Linked DNA regions of Roseiflexus sp. RS-1. Each later gene encodes a partner of the first gene's protein in a complex. Links are inferred from orthologs where the notes say so. Each region holds a gene or a part of one and is shown on either strand. Other genes may lie near its edges. The genes, in order: prmC and prfA.

Region 1 (10,379 bases):
CTCGAACAACCGTCGCGCGGACGGCATGGCGAGCTGGTGGGTCGCATCATTCATATCGACCATTTTGGCAACTGTATTACCAACATCACACTCAAGCATTTGCAGGAGGCGGGCATTGGCGAGCGCATGACCGCCCAGTTGATCGGGCAGCGCATCGAGGGGTTGTACCGGACCTACGCCGATGTCGCGATTGGCGCGCTGGTCGCACTGATCGGCAGCAGCGATCATCTGGAGATCGCGGTGCGCAACGGCAGCGCGGCGCAAACGCTGGGCGCCGGGATCGGCGATATTGTGCGAGTGTTCCCCGCTTCGCATCAGGCAGCGTAGCAGGCTGGCGAAAATTTGTTTTGCGATCCGCCAATTTTCCTGTTCTCATCCCTTGACGCTCGATAGACGGATTGCTATAATGATCAACACCTGGAAAACCAGGCCTCCTACCCGCCCCCTGAGATGTCTAGCTGTACAGGTGCAGCAGCCAGCGGGTGCAAATATCTGCGGTTAGCCGCATCTCTTCGTCGGGGCAGCGCACCATATCTACAGTTTGGAAGTCAATGCACGTTATCAGGACCACAGATACCCGACCGGCGGCAATAGCACACACTATTGCATTCGGTCCATTGTGCCGCAGGCATTCGCGGGCGACGCGAAGAGCGGCATCAAACCAGGAGGATCATTCATGACAATCCAGAGCGGCGTTTCGTTGCTGCAGCGGGTGGTCGAGCTCCAGGATCTCAAAAAGTTCCGTGAACTGAACTGGACCGGCACCTTCGGCGATTATCTGGATATCGTTGCCCGGAACCCGAAGGTGACGCGCAATGCATTCCAGCGTATCTACGACATGATCATGTCGTATGGGTACGAAGAGTTTATCGATGCCAAGAAGAAGTTGATCCGGTATCACTTCTTCAGCGATCCGTCGTTCGATATTGATGATGCGATCTTCGGTCTCGAAATCCCGCTGATGCGCCTGGTCAACTTTTTCAAAGCAGCGGCGCAGGGGTATGGCACCGAGAAGCGCGTCTTGCTGCTCCACGGTCCGGTTGGTTCGTCAAAGTCCACCATTGTCCGGCGTCTGAAGCGCGGGCTTGAGCACTACTCGAAGACGGAAGCCGGCGCGCTCTATACGTTCGACTGGTACATGGGGACGATCGACTCCGAGAACTGGGACTGGCGCCAGGTGCCGGAGTCGGAGTGGGAAAAGTGCCCGATGCACGAGGAGCCGCTGCGTCTCATTCCGGCAGAGGCGCGCGAGCGCTTCATTGAAGAGTTGACCGATGGGTACAACGGCGAATATCCTATCCGCATCGAGGGAGATCTCTGCCCGGCGTGCCGCTTCAACTTCCGTGACCTGATGCTGCGCTACCAGGGTGATTGGAGTCAGGTGATCCGCCACGTTCGGGTGCGGCGCCTGGTGTTCAGCGAGCAGGATCGCATCGGGATCGGCACCTTCCAGCCCAAGGACGAGAAGAACCAGGACTCGACCGAACTGACGGGCGATATCAACTATCGCAAGATTGCGATCTACGGATCGGACTCCGACCCGCGCGCGTTCAACTTCGACGGCGAGTTCAACATCGCCAACCGCGGCATCATCGAGTTCATCGAGATGCTCAAGCTCGATGTCGCCTTTCTCTATGATCTGCTCGGCGCGTCGCAGGAGCACAAGATCAAGTCGAAGAAGTTCGCACAGACCGATATCGATGAGGTGATCATCGGGCACACGAACTCACCGGAGTATCGACGCCTCGAAAACAACGAGTTCATGGAGGCGCTCAAGGATCGTACCGTTCGCATCGATATTCCCTACATCACCCGCCTGCGCGATGAGATTAAAATCTACGAGCGCGATTTTAATAAGAAGCGAGTCAAGGTGCATATCGCGCCGCACACACTCGAAGTGGCGGCGATGTGGGCGGTGTTGACGCGCCTGGAAGAACCAAAGAAGCCGAACCTGACCCTGTTGCAGAAGCTCAAACTCTACAACGGGCGCACCCTGCCGGGCTTCACCGAGGACAACATCAAAGAACTGCGCAAGGAAGCGCCCAATGAGGGCATGCAGGGCATCAGCCCACGCTATATCCAGGATAAAATCTCGAACGCGCTGGTCAATTACCAGGCGGACGGGTATATCAACCCGTTCATGGTGCTGAACGAACTGGAGAATGGTCTGAAGAACCATGCGCTTATCACCTCGGAGGAGGATCGCAAACGCTACCGCGACCTGCTCTCGGTGGTAAAAGAGGAGTATACCGAGATCGTGAAGAACGAAGTGCAGCGCGCCATCAGCGCCGACGAGGAAGCGATCAAGCGTCTCTGCGCCAACTATATCGACAACATCAAAGCCTATACGCAGCGCGAGCGCGTGCGCAACAAGTTTACCGGGCAGTTCGAGGAACCTGATGAGCGGTTGATGCGGTCGATCGAGGAAAAGATCGATATTCCCGAGAGCCGCAAAGATGACTTCCGCCGCGAGATCATGAACTACATCGGTGCGCTGGCGGTCGAGGGCAAGACGTTCGATTACAAGACGAACGAGCGGCTCCACAAGGCGCTCGAACTCAAACTGTTCGAGGACCAGAAAGACTCGATCAAACTCACATCGCTCGTCTCACGGGTGATCGATAAGGATACCCAGGAAAAGATCGATGTCGTCAAGGCGCGCCTGATCCGCGATTTCGGCTACAATGAGCAGAGTGCGACCGATGTGCTCAACTATGTAGCGAGCATCTTCGCACGTGGCGATGTGAAACGTTGAACGAAGCCAGGACGGGCGCCGGAAAACGGTCGTGATGGCGTCTGGCAGGGCGTCAGCGGTTGTCCTGGGGATCAGGGGGGCTGCCTGGAGCAGTTCCTTCCTGATCCAGTCTCTCCAAAAAGGTGCATGCTATGTCGATACACCGCGTTGAGCGCGATCTGAACCGCTTTCGCCAGATTGTGCGCGGCAAGATCAAAAAAGACCTGCGAAAATACATGTCGCAGGGCGAAATGATCGGTCGCCAGGGGCGTAAGTATGTCTCGATCCCGCTGCCGCAGATCGATCTGCCGCAGTTTCGCTACGGCACGCGCCAGGGCGGTGGCGTCGGTCAGGGCGATGGGAATGTCGGCGACCCGATCGCGCAGGGCGATGGGCAGTCGGGTCAGGGTGAGGCCGGATCCGAACCAGGGCAGCATATCATCGAGGTTGATGTCACCCTGGAGGAATTGGCGCAGATCCTCGGCGAGGAACTGCAATTACCCAACATTCAGCCGAAAGGCAAAAAGAACATCATTTCGCAGAAAGACCGCTACTCCGGCATTCGTCGCGTCGGACCGGACTCGCTGCGGCATTTCAAGCGCACGTACCGCGAGGCGCTCAAACGTCAGATTTCGTCGGGCGAATACAACATCGCCGATCCGATTGTGGTGCCGATCCGACAGGATATGCGCTTCCGTTCCTGGAAGGAAACGCTCCAACCCGAGTCGAATGCCGTCATCATCTATATGATGGACGTCAGCGGCTCGATGGGCGCCGAGCAGAAGGAACTGGTGCGCATCACGGCATTCTGGATCGAAACCTGGCTGCGCTCGCAGTACAAAGCGATCGATATTCGCTACATCGTGCACGACGCTGCGGCGAAGGAGGTCGATCAGGAGACGTTCTACCATATTCGTGAGGGGGGCGGCACGAAGATCAGTTCGGCGTACAAACTGTGCAACAAACTGATCGATGAGCGCTATCCCGCCGATGAGTGGAACATCTATCCCTTCCACTTCTCCGACGGCGACAACTGGGGCGGGGGCGATACCCGCGAATGTATTGAATTGCTGCGCACCCAACTCCTTCCCAAAGTCAACCAGTTCTGCTATGGTCAGGTGCGTTCGCTGTATGGATCCGGTCGCTTCGCCCATGACCTGGAGGAGCACCTGGGCAAGCACGATGGGCTGGTGATCTCGGAGATCGCCGATCGCGACGATATCTACGACGCGATCAAGGACTTTCTCGGCAAGGGAAGGTAGTGCAGATCAGGACACACAAAACATCTATGAAGAGTACTCGTCTTCCACCAGAGTTGCAGGCAGCGTGGGAGGAGATCGAAGCCTATGCGAAAGAGTATGGGCTTGATTTCTTCCCCATCATTTATGAGGTGCTCGACTACCGCACGCTCTACGAGACGGCGGCGTTGGGAGGGTTTCCCATCCGCTATCCCCACTGGCGCTTCGGGATGGAGTATGACCAGCTCATAAAGGGCCACGTCTGGCTTGGCTCGACGATCTATGAGATGGTGATCAATACCAATCCGTCGTATGCGTACCTGCTCGAAGGCAACGAGATGGTGACGCAGAAGATGGTCATGGCGCATGTTGCGGCGCATGTCGATTTCTTCAAGAACAATATGTGGTTCGCGCATACGAATCGCAAGATGCTTGACGAAATGGCGAACCACGCCGCCCGCGTGCAGCGCATGATCGATCGCTACGGCTATGAGACGGTCGAAGAGTTTATCGATATCTGTCTCTCGCTCGAAAATCTGATCGACTATCACGCGCCGTATATCAAACGCCCCGAAGCGCAGACCCATCAGTCGGTGCTGGCGGAAGATGAGCCGCCGGTGGTGGAGGGGTTGCCGGTTGAGCGTAGTTACATGCGCGATTATATCAACCCGCCGGAGTTCCTCGAACAGCAGCGGAAACGTCTCGAAGCGGAGCGCGCCCGCCATAAGAAGTTCCCGGAACATCCGCAGAAGGACGTGCTCCTCTTCCTTATGAATTATGCGCCGCTGGAACGCTGGCAGCATTCCATCCTCGAAATTGTGCGCGATGAAGCATATTACTTCGCCCCCCAGGGGATGACGAAGATACTCAACGAGGGTTGGGCCAGTTACTGGCACTCGGAGATTATGACGCGCCGGGCGCTGCGCGATGATGAACTGATCGATTTTGCCGACCATCATTCCGGCGTGGTGGCGGTGCACCCCGGTCGTCTCAATCCATATAAGCTCGGTCTTGAATTGCTGCGCGATATCGAGCATCGCTGGAATACCGGACGCTTCGGGAAGGAGTATGAGGAGTGTGAAGACCTGGCTGAGAAACTGAACTGGGATAAGCAACTCGGTTTGGGGCGGCAGAAACTGTTCGAGATACGTCGCCTCTACAACGATGTGACGTTCATTGATGAGTTCCTGACTCCTGAGTTCGTGATGCAGCAGAAGCTCTTTACATTCCGCTACAATCGTGATACAGATATGTATGAGATCGCGTCGCGCGAGTTCAAGGAGATCAAGGAGAAACTCCTGTTCCGCCTGACGAATTTCGGTCAACCGTTCATCTATGTCGAGGATGGCAATTACAATAATCGCGGTGAACTCTATCTGCGCCATCGCTATGAGGGGGTCGAGTTGAAGATGGATTATGCCCGTGATACGATGCGCAATATCCAGCGTATCTGGACGCGCCCGGTGCACCTCGAGACGGTGGTGGACGAGAAGCGGCGGTTGATTACGTTCGACGGACGCGATTTCTCGGAACGGAAGATGGATTGATGACCTGGAGAGGAACCATGATGTCCGGTAAACAAACGGTTGATGCCTTGAAGCGCCTGGCAAGCGAGGGTCCGCACGCGGTGAGTGCGCTTTCCTGGACCGATGATGGTCTCAAAGTCATAGGGGTGTCCACCGGGTCGGTCGATGTGCGCATCGATCTTGCCGATCTGGATCGCTTCAGCGTTGCGTTGTGCGAACTTGCGACGACCTGCCGCACTGCGCCGGTCATCGATGATGCACGCGCCTGGCTCAGCGACCATGCAGCCGTAGCGATCCGGTCGTTGGGGTTCCTCGAGGAGCCGCTGGCGGTCTGGGAACTCGATGGTGATGAGGGTATCGCGCAGTTGCGCTCGTCGCCGCCGCTGCGCGAAGGTGACGATGTGACCTACTGGGAAGTCGTGATCCGCTGCGATGATCGCCCTTCCGCCACGATTGCCCGCTACCACTGGGCGCCAGGTTTGCCTGAACGCGAACGGGTGATCTATCCGGCGACTTTTGCGCAGATCGGGCGTATGGTTGCCGCTCTCGAGCAGGCGTTGACCTGTGAGGAGTAGCGGTGACAGGTTCTGCCCTTCGCGTCACGCTTGCCGACGCTATTGTCTGGGCGGTCGAAACGCTGCGTGACGCGAGTGAGACGCCGCGCCTGGACGCTGAGGTGCTGCTGGCGCATACGCTGGGATGGTCACGCGCACGGGTGCTGTCCAGGCTTGAGGAACCCTTTACCGACGAATCGCTCCATCAGTTTCGCACGCTGATACTGCGCCGCGCCGCGCGTGAACCGGTCGCCTACCTGGTTGGGCGGAAAGAGTTCTATGGTCTTGAGTTTGTCGTAGACCGGCGCGTGCTCGTGCCGCGCCCCGAAACCGAAACGCTGGTCGATGCGGCGCTGGAATGGGCAAAACACCGCCCCGCCCCGCTCGTGATCGCAGATATCGGTACGGGGAGCGGATGTATCGCTGTCGCGCTGGCAGTTCACCTTCCTCAGGCGCATATTTATGCCATCGATCTTTCCCGCGATGCGCTGGCGGTTGCCCGGCAGAATGTCATACGTCATCACGTTGACGCCAGCGTGACGCTTCTGAACGGCGACTTGCTGGCGCCGTTGCCGCAACCGGTCGATCTGCTGGTCAGTAATCCTCCGTATACCGTTCTCAACGAGGTTGATCCCGGTGTACGCATGCACGAACCGCACCTGGCGCTCGACGGCGGGAGTGATGGTCTTGCGGTCTATCGTCGTTTGTTTGCGGCAGCGCCGTCAGCGCTGCGACCCGGCGGTGCACTGATGCTGGAGATTGGCGCAACCCAGGCGCGTGCGGTCGTCGATCTGGCGCGGCAGGCGTTTCCCGAAGCAGTCATTCGCGTCCGACAAGACCTTGCCGGACGTGATCGAGTGGTGATATGCTTTTCCGATTAATCGCCCTTGATCTCGATGGCACCGTGATTGACCGTGATCTGGTCATTCACCCCGATGTGCGTGAAACGATTGCCGCAGTTCAGGCGCGCGGCATTCATGTGACCCTGGCGACCGGGCGTATGTTTAACGCAGCGATGCCGTTTGCGCGCGAACTCGACATCCGTGCGCCGATCATCTGCTACCAGGGTGCGCTGGTGCGCCATCCGCTCACCGGTGAGACGCTGTACCACGCGACGATGCCTGCCGATCTCGCTGCTGCGGCAGTGCACGCGCTGCTCGATGCCGATATCTTCGTGATCGCCTATATTCACGATGTTCACTACATCGCTGCGCATCGATCTGAACTCGAAGCGTACCTGGCGTTCCACCCGGAGGAGAACGAGATTGTCGTCGCACCCGATCTGGAGCGTCTGGTTGCACGAATGGCGCCGACCAAACTCCTGTTTGTGGCAGAGCCGCAGGTTGTCGAACGTGAGCTGGCGCGACTGAGCGACCGGTTTGGCGAGGCGCTGGCGATTATTCGTTCACATGCCATCTTTGGCGAACTCACAGCGCCGCACGTCAGCAAAGGGCAGGCGCTGGCGACGCTGGCGGAGTCACTGGGTGTTGCGCGCGAAGAGGTGATGGCGATCGGTGATCAGGAGAACGATCTTTCGATGATCACCTGGGCCGGGTTGGGTCTGGCAATGGGCAATGCCGTTCCTGCCGTGCGCGCGCAGGCGCACGCCGTTCTGCCGCCGGTCGGCGAGGCAGGCGTTGCCTGCGCTTTGCGGCGCTACGTGCTGAATTGCACGTCCTGACCCTATCCGCTATAATGGCGGGCGTTTTCATTCCAGCCCGGCAACGAAAAAGGCTGGCATCGCAGCGCGACGCCAGCCTGAGCGGTCAGTCGAACAATATTCAGCGCGCCCGGTACATTGTGCGCAGGCACCTGGTGCAAACCTTGATCTGTACTTTCTCGCCATCGACCATGATCGTTGTTTTCTGCACATTCGGCTTGAAGGTGCGATTGGTCTTCGGCGCGCGCCGTGCCCAGCCACCCGACGCTTTGTGCCGGATGTTTCGTCCAAAACTGACGCTCTTGTTGCAAACCATGCACTTTGCCATACCAGCAATCACTCCCCCGGCTGCGCCAGGAACTTCTTGATGTCATTGACACACTGGTGGGAGACTATACCATATTCCGAAGGAAGACGCAACCTTTGCATTAAGGATGCCAGCGCTATGCACAATCGATCCGCAACCATCACCATTCCGGCCGGACGCGCAACCGTTGCCCCGCGTGCTATCGCCTCGATTGCCGCTGCTGCTGCTCTACGGTGTGATGGCGTTGCAGGGCTGAGCGATCCGCAGGGTCCGCCGATCATCCTGCCGCCAGGCGACGCACGGCGCGGCATTGAGGTGCACCTGCACCAGAACTCACTCGCCGTCGATGTGTATCTGATTGTGCAGGCAGGCAAACCGATTGCCGATGTGGCGCATGCTGCACAGTCTGCGGTGCGCGCGGCGTTGTCCTTTGCGCTTGATCTCCCTGAGCCGATGGTCAACATTCGCGTGCAGGGGGTGGGAGGACGATCATGACCGGCGCGTGGAATGGTGAACATCTGCTGGAAGCGCTGCGCGCAGCCGCGCACGATCTTGAGCGCCACGCTGCGTCGCTCAATGCGCTGAATGTGTTTCCGGTTCCCGACGGCGATACCGGCACGAATATGGCGCTGACGCTCAGTGGGGCGTTGCGCGACATTGCGCCAGACCCATCGTGCGGTGTGGTGGCGGAACGGGTCGGGTACTGGGCAACACTGCGCGGGCGCGGTAATTCGGGCATCATTCTGTCGCAGATGCTGCGCGGTGTCGCCGCTGCTCTCGCCGGGCATCACCTGATGAGCGGGCGCGAAATGGCAGCAGCGCTGGCGCACGGAAGCGCGCGCGCCTATGAAGCGGTGCTGCGCCCGGTGGAAGGCACGATGCTGACCGTCATTCGCTGCGCCGGTGAAGCGGCACAGCGTGCAATTGCGGCTGGCGAGGCGTCGCTTGGCGCTGTACTCGATGCGGCGGTGCGTGAAGCGCGTGCAGCGGTGGCACGAACGCCGCAACTGCTGGCGACCCTGCGCGAGGCAGGGGTGGTCGATGCCGGTGGTCAGGGCATGCTGGTGCTGCTCGAAGCGCTACTGCGCTACGCGCGCGGCGAAACAGGCGGGTCGTTCACACCGCCGGTCACAGCGCCAGCGCTCGTCACGGATCATGCAGATGCAGTCGGCTACTGCACCAGTTTCGTGATCCATCGGGTGACGGTATCGCTGGACACGCTCCGGCGTGTGTTTGCAACGCTCGGCGACTCACTGGTGGTCGCGGGGGATCAGGCGCTGGTGAAAATTCATCTCCACACCCTGCGACCGGGTGATGCGCTCAACCAGGCGCTGGAGTATGGCGCACTCGACCAGGTCGAAGTCGTCAACATGGATCTGCAACGTGCTGCATTGCACTCCAGCGCACCGGTTCCGGTCGAACAGGCGGACATTGCCGCAGCGCCCGAAGCGGTCGGGATCATTGCCCTGGCGCCGGGCGCTGGTTTTGCAGCAATCCTGCGCGACCTGGGCGCCAGCCTGGTGGAGGAAACCGTAGCGACGCCGACGGTCGATGAATGGCTGGCGCTCTTTGAGCGTGTGGCGGAGCGCAGCATGATCGTTCTGCCCAACGATCCGCAGGCGCTGGAGACCGCGCGCAGTGCAGCGCAACAGGTCAACCGACGCATCGATGTCGTACCGGCAATGTCGTCGCCCCAGGGGATTGCCGCGCTGCTGGCGCTGAACTTTCAAGCCGGGATTGATCAGAACCTCCAGATGATGAAGGCGGCAGCGGAGCGCGTGCAGGTGATTACATTCGAGGTGCAACAGGACGGCGAACGACACGTGCCTGCAGAAGCGCCGCAAGATGCGTATAATGTGTGCCATGCACTGCGCCAGCACGGGGCTGACGCTGCTGAGATCGCAACGCTGTACTATAGTCGGGGGGGCGATGTTGCCCGGGCTGAAATGCTGGCGGAAGCGATTCGCGCCGCTTTCCCCGCGCTGCATGTCGAAATACACGCTGGCGGGCAACCCGGCGACAGCATGATCATTGCGCTCGAATAGATGCCGCCGGAAGTCCCGCAATCCTTGCGCATGTGAAATGAGAAACGTATGGCAAGCATCAAAATCGTGACCGATAGTTCCTGCGACATCCCGTTGAGTGTTGCCCATGAACTAGGCATCGAGATTGTACCGATGCAGATCGTCATCGGTAATCAGAGTTACCGGGCTGGTCTCGACATTACTGCAGAGCAGTTCTATCAGGCCTTGCAGGAGAATCGGACTCAGGTGACCGTGCAACCTCCGCCGATGACGGCGTTCGAGCAACTCTACCGGCGTTTGACTGTGGAGTATGAACATATCTTCTCACTCCATCTT
Region 2 (10,438 bases), 840 kb from region 1 along the record:
ATCCAATGGATCAACGTGCCAGACGTCGAGTGGCGAATTTCGCGGCTGTCGCCGGAACAGGCGGCGAAACTGATGCTGAGTTATGAGTACTGGAGGGATTTTTCGCCAGCAGCGAACGATATTGTGACCGGGGGAACGCAATCGCTCGGCGGCGAACGCAACAAGGGGAGGGTCGGAATCATCGAGGTCGGCGCGCTGGAGGCAGGTCTCTACTATCTGGAGTTGCGCGCGTCGGGCGATCTGGTTGATCGTCAGGTGATGGCGGTCAGCCCATATGCGCTGACGGTGAAGCGTGGCACGGATCGCCTGTTCGTCTGGGCGGTTGATCTGTCCACCGGCAAGCCGGTTGCGGGACTACCGGTGCGTGCTGCCGCCTACCGGTATGAGACCGGTCTCAGTACACCCGTCGATCTGGGGCGCACCAATGCGGACGGTGTGTTGGAAGCGCCGTTCGATGCGCGTGATGTGTGGTCCCTGTTCGTCTGGTCGTCGGATGGCGACAGGGTGCAGACATTCACCACCACCGAGTGGTCTTCCGGGATCGATCCCTGGAGTTTCGGTGTGCCAGCCGACTACCAGCCGCAGAAATTTGCCGGGAGTCTGCTGACCGACAAACCGATCTATCGTCCGGGTCAGACGGTGCGATTGCGTGGCGCATTGCGCGGCATTGCCGTTAGTGCGGGGCAGGGTCAGGCGGAGCGGTATGTCCTTCCCGGCGCCGGTGACCGCGCGTATCTGTACGTGAGTGATCCGGAGGGAAACACCGTTTTTTCGACAACCCTCACCTTCAGCGCCTTCGGAACATTCAACGTCGACCTGCCGCTGGCGCAGGGAGCGCCGCTGGGGTCCTACTCGATGGTAGCGCGGCTCGGTGGTGTGCAGGGAGTCGATGAAACCGATCCCGCCGTATTCGGCAGTTTTCTGGTTGCCGAGTATCGCGTGCCCGCCTTTGAAGTCACTGTCACGCCGGCTGCCACCGATCTGCTGCGCGGCGATCCGTTGAATGTCAATGTCCAGGCTGCCTACTTTGCGGGCGGCGCGCCTGCCAGAGCGCCGGTGCGCTGGCGCGTCCTTGCGCAACCCTTCTGGTTCTTCAGCGACGCGGCGCCAAACTTCAGTTTCGCCGATTTCGATAATGCGTATGCCTGGTATGCCGCCGGTGAACCATCGTTCCTTTTTGGCGAACTGATTGCTGAAGGTGAGGGGGCGACTGATGCACAGGGACGGTTCGCCCTGACGCTTCCCGCGTCGATCTATGAACGCCGTCCTCTGGACAGCGGAGTGCGCACCGGCAGCCAGACGCTGACCATCGATGTCGAGGTGACCGATGTTGATGGTCAGGTGATCGCCGCCCAGGGGGTGGTAACGGTTCACGCTGGCGCGTTCTACGTCGGTCTGCGCCCTGAAGGATATGTTGCCAGCGCCGGGCAACCGCAGCAAATCTCAATCATCACCCTGACGCCTCAAGGCAATCCGGCGCCGAACCGTTCGCTGGATGTGGAGGTCTATGAGCGCGAGTGGTACAGTGTGCGCGAACAGGGCGCCGATGGGCGTTTCTACTGGACATCCGCCTACACCGATACGCTGATCGAGACGCTCTCCGCCGTCACCGACGGGCAGGGGCGCGGGCAGGTGCAATTCACGCCGCCGCAGGGCGGTCTCTACCGGATTGTGGCAAAAGGGAAGGATGACGCGGGACGGGTTGTGCAGACGAGCGCCTATACGTGGGCTTCCGGCGGCATTGTCTTCTGGGGAGTCGATGACAGCAACCGCGTCGATCTGATCGCCGACAAACGCCGCTATAAGCCCGGCGACACTGCAACGATCCTGGTGACGGCGCCCTACCCGGACACGACCGCGCTACTCACCATCGAACGCGGCAATGTTATCGAACATCGCGTTCTGACGATCCAGGGTTCGACCGGTGTGTTGCAGGTTCCCATCCGTGAGGAGTATGCGCCAAACGTGTACGTTTCGCTGACGCTGATCAAAGCGCCGGGTGACGGCAGCAGCGTCGATGCGCCCGCCGCGCCCGATCTGCGGGTGGGTATCGTGAAACTGCCGGTCTCAACTGAACGTCAGGAACTGACCCTGACGCTCACCCCTGATAAAACACAGGTCGGTCCGCGCGATACGGTCACTTACACGGTGAAAGCGACCGACTACACCGGCAAGGGGGTGCGTGCCGAGGTGGCGCTGGCGCTGGTCGATAAGGCGGTGCTGACGCTGTTTGATGATCCCAATCCGTCACTGCTCCAGGCGTTCTACAATCAGCGCGCGCTTGGCGTATTCACCTCCAACCCGCTGACGGCGCTGGTTGATCGGGTGACGTTGCGGCTACAACCGGGCGACAAAGGCGGTGGCGGCGGTCTGGAAGCAGGAACCCTCGTCCGACGCGATTTTCTCGATACCGCCTTCTGGAACCCGGCGCTGGTCACCGATGATAACGGCATGGCGCAGTTCAGCGTGACCCTGCCGGACAACCTGACGACCTGGCGCCTGACGGCGCGCGCCATCACCGCCGATACCCTGGTTGGTGAAGCAACGATCGACATTGTTTCCAGCAAACCATTGCTCCTGCGTCCAACCCTGCCGCGTGCGCTCACCGTCGGCGACCGCCCGGTGTTGCAGGTGGTGGTGCAGAACACCACGAGCGCCGCCATCGACGCGACAGTGCGGATCGCGCCCAACCCTGCGCTGACCATTGACGGACCGACCGAGCAGCAGGTTAATGTTCCGGCAAACGGAACCGTGCTGGTGCGCTGGCAGGCGACGGTCAATGAGCCGCCCGGTGAAAGCGATGAAGCGTTGCTGACGGTACGCGCCGTCGGTGGAGGGTACCAGGATGCCATCGAGACGCGGGCGCCGCTGCGTCGGCTTACTACTGCCGAAGCGACCGCCAGCGCCGGTCAGGTGATCGATCAGGTGGTCGAAACGATCAAACTGCCGCCGGAGAAAATCGCCAGTGCGCGGGTCGAACTGGATCTCACACCGTCGCTGGTCGCTGGCATTGTCAAAGGTGTCGAGAAACTGGCGAGCGCGCCGTACTTCAGCAGCGAAGCAACTGTCAGCAGTTTTCTGCCAGCAGTCGCGTCCTACCGTCTGATCCAGCAGGCGGGCTTCGACGACCCGCAGTTGCGCGCAACGCTGGAGCGCAGCGTAACGAATGGCGTGCAGCGTCTTTCTGCGCTGCAACAACTCGATGGCGGTTGGGGATGGTGGAGCGGCGACCGGAGCGATCCCTATCTTACGGCGTATGCCGTTCAGGGTCTGGTGGAGGCGCAACGCGCCGGGTTTGCCGTGGATCAGTCGATGCTGGATCAGGCGCTGACCTTCCTGACCGAAGCGCTCAATGACTCCCGGCGCCTGAACGACCCCAATGACCGCGTCTATGTGCTCTTTGTCCTTGGTGAAGCAGGGAAGCCGGATCGTGGACGGTTGGTGAACCTGTACAACGAACGGAACAATCTCACACCTGCCGGAAAAGCCTACCTGCTTATGGCGCTCCAGACGGCTGGGAGCGAGGAGAGTCGCATCAAGACGCTCCTTGCCGAACTGATGGGGCGGGCCGTGCTGACGGCATCCGATGCGCACTGGGATGCAGGGGACATGTGGTTCTGGGGACTTGACAGCGACGTGACTACCACCGGTCTGGCGTTGCGTGCGCTGTTGCGCGCCGATCCGCAGAACTTCTTAATTCCTAACGCAGCGCGCTGGTTGATGGGCGAGCGGGAGCGTGATGTCTGGCGCACGACCTACGATTCGGCGGGCGCCGTGCTTGCGCTTGCCGAATACGCGAGCCAGACCGATGACCTGCAAGCCGACTACCGCTATCGCGCAACACTCGACGGGCGCACCCTCCGCGAAGCGACCGTCACGCGTGACACCCTGCGCGAGACTGATCGGGTGATCATTGCAGCATCCGAACTGAAACCCGAAGGCAATCAGGTGGCGCTGCAACGGCAGGCAAGACCCGGACAGAGCAGCAAAGGGCGGCTCTACTACACCGTGCGCCTGCGCTACGCTGAGGATGTCGCCACTGCTCAGGCGCTTGATCGGGGATTCATCGTGCAGCGCGAGTATATCGCCGTCGCCAGCGACACGCTCACTCCAACCGGGCAACTGATCACTCAGGCGCGCCAGGGCGACCTGGTGCAGGTCCGCATCACCCTGCGCGTCCCAACCGATGTGCGCTACCTGACCGTGGAGGACTTCCTTCCCGGTGGGTTGGAAGCGCTGGATGCCAGCCTGAAGACAACCACTGCAGCAGCGCGGGAAGCGACGCTGGCGCCGCGGATCGAAGGCGGTGACGCGATGCCCTACTGGTGGTACTTTACGCACACCGAAGTGCGCGATGGGCGGGTGGCGCTCTTTGCCACCGACCTGCCGAAAGGGGTCTACACCTACACCTATCTGGCGCGGGCGACCGTTCCAGGGACATACGTCGCGCTGCCGGCAACTGCGTATCGAACATATGCGCCGGATGTGTTCGGCAGGAGCACGGGAGCGTCGTTTACGATTGTTACGCCGTAACTGAAATCACGGAGCAACCTATGACAACTGGCGACGAGTACATCCGTCATACCTTCGCCATTCTGTTTGACGTTCCCGCCGATCTGGCAGCAGATCGGGCAATCACGAAGGACGTATTGAACGCAGCAGTCAGCCGGATCACCGAACTGATCGAAGCCGACGCACGCCTCCAGGCGCTCCTGCAGCAACACGGCATTGAATATGGCTGGGAAGCGGGGAGTTGGGAATAAGCAAACGGACAGGGCATGTGCCGGTTTCGCGGTTTTGCATCCAGGTTGCGCGATCCAGATCGAGCGTGTATACTAAAGGATGTGCAAGCGGTGCAGGCGCAGATCGCACCGTAATGCTGCGCCGGGGGGAGGTGAACAGGTTGTTCTTCCGCGCCGGGTGAATCACCAGCGTGTGTGGATAAGCCAGAAATATGCGAGTAGAACGACGCGACGGCGAGACCGTTGATCAATTGCTTCGTCGATTCAACAAGGTTGTTGTTGCCGAGCGCATCACCAAGACCTTCCGCGAGAAGATGCATTTTATTTCTGAAAGCGAAAAGCGCAAAGAAAAGCGTCGCCGTGCTGAGCGCAATCGCCGCAAGAAGGCATTGCAGCAGGCTCAGCAGGGTTAACCCGCTTCTCAACCGTCGCAGAGCGCCGGGCATGGCACCCGGCGCTCTGTCATGCCCGATGCGCATGGTATAATGCTTCAGGTGTTACAACTATGGCTCTTGCTCTGATCGATAAACTTGCCAACGTCGCTGCACGCTACAACGAACTGCTCGATCTGATGGCGCAACCCGAGATCGCCACCGATCCCGTTCGGTTGCAGCAGTATGTGCGTGAGCAGCGCGACCTTGAACCGCTCGTCGAGGCGTATCAGGCGTACCGCGATGTGGAACGCCAGATCGAGGATACCCGCTTCTTGCTGGCGAACGAGACCGATCCGGAGGTGCGTCAACTCGCCCAGGAGGAACTGGACCATCTCATCGAGCGCCGCGCCCGACTCGAGACGGATATCAAGGTCTTGCTGCTGCCGCGCGACCCGAATGACTCGAAGAATGTCATCATGGAGCTGCGACAGGGCGAAGGCGGCGACGAGGCGGCGCTCTTCGCCGCAGACCTGTTCCGCATGTATACGCGCTACGCCGAACAGCGCGGGTGGGATGTGGACGTCATCAGCGCAACGGAGAACGGTCCCGGCGGCTATAAAGAGATTGTGTTCGAGATCAAGGGCGAAGGGGCGTATAGCCGCCTCAAGTACGAAGGCGGCGTTCATCGCGTGCAGCGGGTGCCGGCCACCGAAGCGCGCGGGCGGATTCACACCTCTACTGCCACCGTCGCCGTCCTGCCGGAAATTGAAGAGACCGAGATCGAACTGAACCCGTCCGATTATCGGGTCGATGTCTTTCGTTCGAGCGGGCATGGCGGTCAGGGGGTCAACACCACCGACTCGGCGGTGCGGATTGTGTACAAGCCGGGAACGCCGGAAGAAATCGTTGTGACCTGTCAGGATAGTCGTTCGCAACTGAAGAACAAGGCATCGGCGCTCGCCGTCTTGCGCGCCCGTCTCTATGCTCGCGAAGAAGAGAAGCGCCGCAAAGAACTGGGAGAGTCGCGTCTGGCGCAGGTCGGCGCCGGCGAACGCGCCGAGAAGATTCGCACCTATAACTTTCCGCAAGACCGGGTGACGGATCATCGGATCGGGCAAAACTTCTCGAATCTTCCAGGTATCCTCGATGGCGATCTTGACCGTCTGATCGATGCGCTGATCATTGCTGACAACGCCGAACGCCTTGAGGCTGTGGCAACTCGCTGATCGCGCCTGATCCGCCCCGGTTCATAGCAACGACGCCCCGCTCCGACGTACACGGATCGACGCCGTAGACCTGCGCCTGGTGACCAGATACGGTGCGTCTGTTGAGGAATCGAGGTGGCTGTGAGCACCCAGCAGCAACTGCTCCCCGAGATCGATGAGTTCGTCACCCGCATGCCGAAGGTTGAACTGCACCTTCACCTGGAAGGCGCTATTCGTCCCTCTACCCTGCTGGCGCTTGCCGAACGCAACGACGTCGATCTGCCAGCGCGCGATGAAGCGGGGGTGGCGCAACTCTTCAACTATCACAACTTCCACGAATTCCTGACCATCTTCATGGTTCTGGCGCGATCCCTGACAACCGGGCGCGATTTTGAGCAGGTGGCGTATGAACTTGGCGAGGATCTGGCGAAACAGCGCGTTCGCTATGCTGAAGTGATGATTTCGCCGGTTCAGTATCATCGCCGCGCTCTCGATCTCGATGAAGTGGTGCAGGGTGCAGCATCCGGTTTTGCACGCGCAACCCGTGAGTATGGCGTGCGGTTCGGGCTGGTCTTCGATTATGGGCGCCAGTTCGGGGTGGAACTGGCCTGGCAACTGCTGGAGCACGCTATCCGCAATATGCCCTATGGTGTGGTTGGCTGGTCGATCGGCGGCGATGAGATTAACCATCCGCCGGAGCCGTTTGCCGGAGTTTTTGCTGCGGCCCGGCGCGCGGGGTTGCAGGTGATGGCGCACGCTGGCGAAGTGGTCGGTCCTGCAAGTGTCTGGGGCGCGATCGATGCGCTGGGTGTCCGCCGCGTGGGGCATGGCATTCGCAGCATCGACGATCCAGAACTGATCACTGCCCTCCGAATGCGCAATATCGTGCTCGATGTCTGCCCGACCAGCAATGTGCGCACCGGCGCCGTCTCTGGTCTCGATGCGCATCCGCTGCGTCGCCTCTTTGATGCTGGCGTACCACTGACGATCAACACCGACGATCCGGTCTTCTTCAACACAACCCTGTGCAATGAATATCGCATGGCAACCCGGCTTTTCGGCTTTACCGCCGATGACCTGACGCGGATAGCGTTGACCGGCGCGCACGCGGCGTTCCTGCCCGAAACGGACAGCCTTGCACTGGCGCATGAACTTGAGGAAGAGATAGCCGGTCTGCGCACAGAACTGGGGATATGATGCCTGGCGGCATCAGCATCAGACGCCTGGATCGTACAGTTTCACCTGGTCGGCATCATCGACATCGGCAAGTAACTGGGTGACGGTATAGTACAACACCGGGTGCATCAGATCGGGCGCAAGTTCGGCAAGCGGCTTCAGGACGAATGCGCGCTGAGCCAGACGGGGGTGGGGGATGGTCAATTCAAACGACTCCATCTGCGCCGTACCGTAAAAGAGAATGTCAAGATCGATAGGGCGCGGACCGTACTGAATCCCCCGGCGCCGCCCCATAGCACGTTCGATCTTTTGCAGTTCAACCAGCAGATCGAACGGCTTGAGCGTCGTGCGACCTTCAACCACTGCATTGATGAACGCATGCTGGCTGACATAGCCCAGCGGCGCCTGCACATACAGGCGTGAGGCGCGCGTAACCTTGATGACCTGGCTCAAACGCACGACCGATTCCCGTAGCCGGGCAACGCGGTCACCAATGTTGCTGCCAAGCCCGATATAGACGGTTGTTTCATGCTGCGCCATTGATGGTGGATCCAGAAAGCGTTTCTCGATTGTCAATCTGTCTGTTCTCCCGTATTATACGACCGAATCGCGCGCTGCGCTGTTCCGTAGCACGGAGCCGTCCGCAACGTTTCGATCATGCAGTTGGGAAAGGAGCAGGACAATGTCGTCGGTGGAACACAGCATCTTCATCAATGTGCCGGTTGATACGGTGTTCGAGGCGCTTCTGCGCGTCGAAGACGCGCCGAAATGGGTTGTCGGTCTCGAAGAAGTGCACGATGTGACCGGGCGCAACGTTGGCGACACGTTTGCCTGGACGTTCAAAATGGCGGGAACGCTGACCTTTCGCGGCAAAACAACCTTCGCCGCGATTGAACCGGGGCGCTATCTGCGCGAAGAGGGGAGCGGCGACCTGTCGAATGTCTGGGTGTGGCGCCTGACCCCCGAAATGAGCGGCACACAGGTGCATGTGCGCATCGACTACACGGTCCCGGGCGGCGCTCTGATCGGCGGGATTCTCGACAAACTGTTCGTTGAACGGCAGAACCAGAAAGACCTGGAGCAAACGCTGAGCAACCTGAAACAGATGCTCGAAGGGTAGCGCATATGGGGGAAAAGCAGATCCTGGATGCTGATGATATCCGCCGCGCCATCACTCGTATTGCGCACGAGATCGCCGAGCGCAACGCCGGGGTGCGTGATGTGGCGCTCGTCGGCATCCGGCGACGTGGCGCTCCGCTGGCGATGCGCATTGCGGCTGCACTCGAAGAGATCGAGCGCGTGCGCGTGCCGGTCGGTGTGCTGGACATCACCCTTTACCGTGACGACCTCGGCATCCGCGGTCCGGCGCCGGTCGTGCACGCTACCGATATTCCCTTCGACATCAGTGGGCGCACGGTCGTGCTTGTCGATGATGTGCTCTACACCGGGCGCACTATTCGCGCAGCGCTCGATGCACTGACCGATTTCGGCAGACCGGCGCGCATTCAGCTGGCGGTGCTGATCGATCGCGGTCATCGCGAGTTGCCGATCCGCGCCGATTTCGTGGGGAAAAACGTACCTACCTCGCGCGATGAACGGATCGCCACCCGCCTGCATGAGGTCGATGGCGGCGTGGATGGCGTCTTCATCGTGCGCACCACAGCGACCAGCGGGTAAGGAGTTCTGAGTTATGAGCGTACCTGCGGAGGCGGGAAAACGACGGGATCGTCGCCGGCACGTGCTCGATCTCGACGATTTCTCAACTCAGGAGATCGAAGAGATTCTCGAAACCGCCGTCAGCATGAAAGAGGTGCTGGGGCGGGCAATCAAGCAGGTGCCGACCCTGCGCGGTAAAACGATCGTCAACATGTTCTTTGAAGAGAGCACCCGCACCCGGATTTCGTTTGAACTCGCCGGGAAAGCGCTCTCCGCCAATGTCGTCAACTTCACGGCGCGCGGCAGCAGCGTCGAGAAGGGTGAATCGCTGATCGACACCGTGCGAACATTGCAGGCGCTTGGCGCCGATATGCTGGTCATGCGCCACAGTGAGTCAGGAGCGCCGTACCTGGCAGCGCAGTATTTCCACGGTTCGGTGATCAACGCTGGCGACGGGCGCCATGCGCACCCGACCCAGGCGCTCCTCGATCTCTTTACAGTGCGGCAGCGACTGGGGCGTATCGAGGGTCTCAAGGTGGTGATCGTCGGCGACATTCTGCATAGCCGGGTTGCGCGGTCTAATCTGTGGGGCTTTACCCGTATGGGCGCTTCGGTGACACTCTGTGCGCCGCAGACGTTGATCGGTCCGGAGTCGTTCTGGAAAGCGACCTGGCCCGACCTGACGATCACCAGCAACCTGGACGAGTGTATCAAAGATGCCGATGTGATTATGACCCTGCGCTTGCAGAAGGAGCGAATGGAAGCAGGGTTGCTCCCTTCCCTGCGAGAGTACAGTCGCTTTTTTGCCATCACTGCTGAGCGCGTGGCGCGCGCTGCGCCGCACTGCCTGGTGATGCACCCCGGTCCGATGAACGAAGGCGTCGAGATCATGCCCGATGTCGCCACATCAGCCCAATCCGTGATCGAAGAGCAGGTCGCGAATGGCGTGGCAGTGCGGATGGCGTTGCTCTACCGTCTCTCTGGCGAGTGAAAAGAGTTCCTATGCGGTATCTGATCAAGAATGGTTCGATTATCGATCCGGCACGGCGTGTTGCCACCATCGGCAACGTGCTGGTCGAAAACGGCAAGGTCGTTCAGGTGATCGATCTTGCCGATCTGACCATCGCGCCGGAGCCACTCGATGACCACACCGAGGTAATCAATGCGCGCGGTGCGGTGATTGCCCCTGGCTTCCTCGACCTGCATGCCCACGTGCGCGAACCGGGCGAGGAGCACAAGGAAACTATCGAAACTGCGACGAAAGCGGCAGCTGCTGGCGGATTTA

The links.
Region 2: the proteins of prmC (region 1) and prfA are in contact, whole or in part, in a crystal structure (PDB 2B3T), measured with the Escherichia coli proteins. The link is inferred for Roseiflexus sp. RS-1 from one-to-one orthologs.

The regions. Positions count from the first base shown.
Region 1 is NC_009523.1:4,412,723-4,423,101, reverse strand. The notes cover bases 5,111-8,004. They hold prmC (peptide chain release factor N(5)-glutamine methyltransferase), read left to right. Parts: upstream 5,111-6,075; coding sequence 6,076-6,933; downstream 6,934-8,004. Other genes in these bases: ROSERS_RS18165 (large ribosomal subunit protein bL28), read right to left, coding at 7,834-8,004; ROSERS_RS18170 (Cof-type HAD-IIB family hydrolase), read left to right, coding at 6,918-7,733; ROSERS_RS18180 (hypothetical protein), read left to right, coding at 5,537-6,073; ROSERS_RS18185 (SpoVR family protein), read left to right, coding at 5,111-5,519. Also shown: ROSERS_RS18200 (SAM hydrolase/SAM-dependent halogenase family protein), read left to right, coding at 1-327; ROSERS_RS18195 (PrkA family serine protein kinase), read left to right, coding at 677-2,755; ROSERS_RS18190 (DUF444 family protein), read left to right, coding at 2,887-3,996; more of ROSERS_RS18185, read left to right, coding at 4,023-5,110; more of ROSERS_RS18165, read right to left, coding at 8,005-8,040; ROSERS_RS18160 (Asp23/Gls24 family envelope stress response protein), read left to right, coding at 8,158-8,514; ROSERS_RS18155 (DAK2 domain-containing protein), read left to right, coding at 8,511-10,064; ROSERS_RS18150 (DegV family protein), read left to right, coding at 10,113-10,379. UniProt on the Escherichia coli protein: Methylates the class 1 translation termination release factors RF1/PrfA and RF2/PrfB on the glutamine residue of the universally conserved GGQ motif, i.e. on 'Gln-235' in RF1 and on 'Gln-252' in RF2.
Region 2 is NC_009523.1:3,573,550-3,583,987, reverse strand. What follows is about bases 4,348-7,300. They hold prfA (peptide chain release factor 1), read left to right. Parts: upstream 4,348-5,259; coding sequence 5,260-6,342; downstream 6,343-7,300. Other genes in these bases: add (adenosine deaminase), read left to right, coding at 6,457-7,300; rpsU (30S ribosomal protein S21), read left to right, coding at 4,955-5,155; ROSERS_RS14770 (hypothetical protein), read left to right, coding at 4,554-4,763; ROSERS_RS14775 (Ig-like domain-containing alpha-2-macroglobulin family protein), read left to right, coding at 4,348-4,533. Outside these bases: more of ROSERS_RS14775, read left to right, coding at 1-4,347; more of add, read left to right, coding at 7,301-7,518; folK (2-amino-4-hydroxy-6-hydroxymethyldihydropteridine diphosphokinase), read right to left, coding at 7,537-8,037; ROSERS_RS14745 (SRPBCC family protein), read left to right, coding at 8,180-8,617; bifunctional pyr operon transcriptional regulator/uracil phosphoribosyltransferase PyrR, read left to right, coding at 8,623-9,174; ROSERS_RS14735 (aspartate carbamoyltransferase catalytic subunit), read left to right, coding at 9,188-10,144; ROSERS_RS14730 (dihydroorotase), read left to right, coding at 10,156-10,438. UniProt on the Escherichia coli protein: Peptide chain release factor 1 directs the termination of translation in response to the peptide chain termination codons UAG and UAA.